DNA from 2 places in the Colwellia sp. MB02u-10 genome. Region 2 is predicted to be linked to the other one. Evidence: predicted binding sites of a transcription regulator. Region 2 holds the regulator's gene; the other holds the start of a gene.
The links. Region 2 encodes FliA, which starts transcription of late flagellar genes. Its sites were predicted from a motif close to CTAAAGNTNNNNNNNNNNNNGCCGATA; they were not measured.
Positions count from the first base shown of each region.

Region 1 (2,179 bases), on a different contig from region 2:
GCCACGGTGGTTGCATCGACAAACAAGCTGTTGCCGCCTTCTGCATCATTAACCCTACAGTGTAAGAACTGGATACCTGGAGCCAGTTCTTCTGCAGGTAAATCAGTATGTAACTCAAGTGCTTTGCTGGTATAAGCAAGGTTTTCTGGATTGGCTTTAGACTGGACATCAAAGGTGTAACCAGAAAAAGATGGCCGCACAGTGCCAAACAGTTCGCATAGGGTTTTCAGCCCTTCGTTGGAATTTGGCATATCTTGAATCAGGGCAACACCTTCATCTAACATCGCCTCTGCCCAATCAGCTACACTGGCGGGGTTAGCCATCACATCGTCATAGCTAAAACGCGCCATGTTTGGGTAGTGATCGCCATACCAAGTTTTACGGGTACGAACGGCTAAATCACCATGATTTTCTCCCTTGTGCCAACGTTCAAGCCAGTGTAGGTTGTAACGACTTTGATAGCCATCGCTCCAAATAATTTCCAGTGAGGCTGTATTTATCCAGGCGCTTGTTGCGTGTAAATCATCATCTTCATCAAGAATATCAAAGGTGCGTTCCTGAGTGCTGCTATCCCATGAGGTGGCGCAATTATCGCGTAACCAGAAGTAATTGAAATAAACCATTTCTGCGTTCATCGGGAGTTCTATACCGGTTTTCAGTAATACAATATCAGACATTCAGCAGCGCTTATTTTTGTTTATTTTAAAATTTAAATTGTAGCATTTGGGCCATCTAATGTCGAAGCCTCTTGGGGGGAGTTGCCGTGCTAAGTGCTTAATAAAGTATCATTATTTTTTACAAAAAATGATTAAAGCTGCACGCTATTCATTATCGTTAGCCATGCCAGTAGCGGGTGAAATAATAAGGTCTGCATCGGCTAAAATTAACCCGTAATGGTTAAGGGAAAATTGATGATGAACACTCTCATTGTCAGTCATGATCTTTGACAGCTTTTAATAAATTTATCTTGTGATGATGAATGTAACCTTGCATTGAGTGAGATAGTTACAGGGTAAACTTAAGTTGCACTTAATGGTGCCGATACTTGTTATATATGCTTTGATAAACCGAGGTAAATTTTATGAGCTCAACAATTAAACCTAATGATAGCTATAGCCAAGAGGTTCGAACATTAGCAAACGCCTCAGATAAAACCTTGAACAAGCCAAAGGGGCAGCAAATATCTGAGCTGGCTAATGATAAAAATATTGTTAAAGCAGAAAGCTCTATTTATGCCAACCATAAAAAACAGCTTAATGCCGCTATTATAGAGTCTTCACTGAAGTTCAATACAACCATGGGCGATCAGCCGCTGTCATTGTTGTTAAAAACTGCCTTACAGGGCATAAACGAAGCGCTTAAAGAAACTGGGGCTGATAATCGTGTTGAAAGTAGCGTTGAAGACAGTTATCAGTCCGGGGTTGATTTCAGCCCTGAAGCAACAGCCGAGCGTATTGTTGCTTTTAGTACTCAGTTTCTAGGTGCTTATCAAGAGCAGCATCCTGAAATGGCTGCAGAAGAATCGTTAACGGCTTTTGTTGATATTATCCGTGGCGGCATAGAGGAAGGTTTTGCTGAAGCCAAAGGTATTTTAGGTGATTTAAAAGTATTAGAAGGCGATATTAGCCATAATATTGATAAAACTTATCAGTTGGTGCAAACAGGGTTACAGTCTTTTGTCGAGGCTTTAAGTGCTAAAGAAGTCGATCAGCCAGAACTGTAATAAGTATAATAGTTGGTTATTTAGCCAGCGGTAAGCGTTAATTTTAACGTGAATTACGGCTATGCTGAGCCATTTTAAAACAATTTTTTTTGGCAGTTCTGTCAATTATATTTACTTAAATAACAAACTAAAACAAGGTGTTAATATGATTTTTCGTGTTGTTCTAGTTGCATGTTTACCCAATTTTTTAAGTTAGCGCTTGCACCACTAATAAATAATCAAGTTAAGGTATAAAATTAATCTCATCGCCATATTTTATAGTGATAAGCGCTAGGCAGTGATTTATTCAGCGACTGTTATTTTTACCTATATCATCAATTGTTAATTTATTTGTACTGATTTAACTCACTTTAGTGCAGAATCAATGGTGATGGCTTTATAAGCTATGTAATTTTATAAATCACTTTTGAAAGGAGTACGTCAGTTGTCTAGGAAAAAATTTATCGAGTCTCATGG
Region 1 is NZ_JACGVK010000132.1:255,494-257,672, reverse strand. It holds gene H4J59_RS14490 (TauD/TfdA family dioxygenase) at 1-677, opposite strand, end outside; gene H4J59_RS14485 (DUF5610 domain-containing protein) at 1,082-1,723, shown strand; gene H4J59_RS14480 (HNH endonuclease) at 2,130-2,179, shown strand, end outside.
Region 1: a site for FliA is predicted at 1,018-1,044, ahead of H4J59_RS14485 (DUF5610 domain-containing protein). Genes of this name have one in related genera too.

Region 2 (2,179 bases):
CAAAAATATTGTTAGCTGGCCAGTGCCACAACAAGCCTCTGGGCATTTAGAATTCTTTATTGAGCAATTACTAGAACACTAAAGCTGTTGAGCTTTTAGCTTGTAGTTATGTATGGACATAACTACAAGCAGGGTTGCAATTGAACAATCTGTGGTGTTTTTTTTGGCATGAGTTAAGCAAGCTTTAGCTATGCCAATAGTGTAGATTTTTTATCGCCGGTTAAATGTCTATAGTTAATTTTTAGCTAATACCGTTGACAAGTGAAAACTAGCATATCTACCTAATACTCCTGTCGCCTTGTTAACTGAAACGTGACCTATAGCCGAGACTACAATGAAAAATCTACAGGCCCTATTTAACTAACAAGTGAGTTATCGTGTTAAAAGTACATACTTATAGTGTTGATAAATCGGCTTTGCTGGAGCGACACACAGTACTGGTGAAGCGCATTGCTTATCATTTACTTGCCCGACTACCGGCCAGTGTTTTGGTTGATGACCTTATTCAATCAGGCATGATAGGCTTACTTGAGGCGTCAAATAATTTTGATAATAGCAAAGGTGCTAGCTTTGAAACTTTCGCGGGTATTCGTATTCGTGGTGCCATGCTTGATGAAATTCGTCGCGGTGACTGGGTTCCCCGCTCAGTGCATAAAAATAGTCGTATGATCAGCGAAGCCATCAAAAGCTTAGAAGCGCAATATGGCCGCGATGTTACCGATGTTGAAGTTGCTGAACAACTTGAAATTTCAATCAATGAATACCATCAAATACTTAATGACGTGAGTTCAGGGAAAATTCTCGGTCTTGATGATTTAGGTGTTAGTGACGATGTGATTGAAATAGCCCACAGTCATCAGCAAGATGAACCTTACGCTAACATTGAACAGAGTTTCTTTAAAAAGTCATTAGCCGAGTGTATTTCTTCTTTACCCGAGCGTGAAGCTTTAGTACTGTCTTTGTATTATGACGAAGAGCTAAACCTTAGAGAAATAGGCCAAGTACTGGATGTGAGCGAATCACGGGTAAGTCAAATACACAGTCAAGCGATGCATAGATTAAAAGCTCGTATGCAATCGTGGCAAAGTTAAGTAGAATATTAAAAATATTGTAAAATTTTAAATGCTATCACCGGAGGGTGTCTTGGAAAAAAATATGAAAGTGCTTGTTGTTGACGATTTTTCAACGATGAGACGTATAATTAAAAACTTGTTACGCGACTTAGGTTTCACCAATATATCAGAAGCAGATGATGGTAATACCGCGCTGCCAATGCTTAAAACTGGTGATTTTGATTTTGTTGTTACCGATTGGAATATGCCGGTTATGCAAGGGATAGATTTACTTAAAGCCATTAGAGCGGATGAAAAATTATCTCATATTCCGGTATTGATGGTGACTGCAGAAGCGAAGAAAGATCAAATCGTCATGGCAGCTCAAGCCGGAGTTAATGGTTATATCGTTAAACCTTTTACGGCTGCAACGTTAAGCGCCAAGCTTGATAAAATCTTCCAACGTCTTGGTTAGTCACCAACTTTTTTACACAAGGCTGTTATATGAGTAAATATACTAGTATCCATGTTTCTTTAGAGCAGGCTAAATTGTTGGTTAAATACCTTGAGGCAGATCAGCAAAACAAAGCGGATGAGTTAATTGCAGAAATTCAAAATCCAGTTCAAACTGCATTGTTTGAAGAAATAGGTAAGTTAACTCGCGAATTGCATAATTCATTGAATAACTTTCATTTTGATTCACGTTTGAATGATTTAGCGACTGCGGACATTCCAGACGCTAAAGAAAGATTGAATTTTGTTATTGATCGTACCGAAGCAGCGGCTAATAAAACCATGGATGTTGTTGAATCAATTTTTCCGGTGGTTAGTAATATTCAACAACAAATCAATAACGTTAATCCGTTGTGGCATAAACTAATGCACAATGATCTTGATGTTACTGATTTTAAAGTATTATGTCGAGATATCGATGTTTTACTGACAACAACAGCAAAAGAAACCAGCAAAATTCATGGCTTAATGACGGATGTTTTGATGGCGCAAGATTTTCAAGATCTTACCGGCCAAATTATTCGCAAAGTTATCGATTTAGTTTGTGAGGTTGAAGACAGCTTAATCAATATGCTGACAGCCTTTGGTATGGATTCCAAACAAGAGCAATCGAA
Region 2 is NZ_JACGVK010000105.1:22,905-25,083, reverse strand. It holds gene H4J59_RS05775 (MinD/ParA family protein) at 1-82, shown strand, start outside; gene H4J59_RS05770 (RNA polymerase sigma factor FliA) at 375-1,091, shown strand; gene cheY (chemotaxis response regulator CheY) at 1,144-1,527, shown strand; gene H4J59_RS05760 (protein phosphatase CheZ) at 1,557-2,179, shown strand, end outside.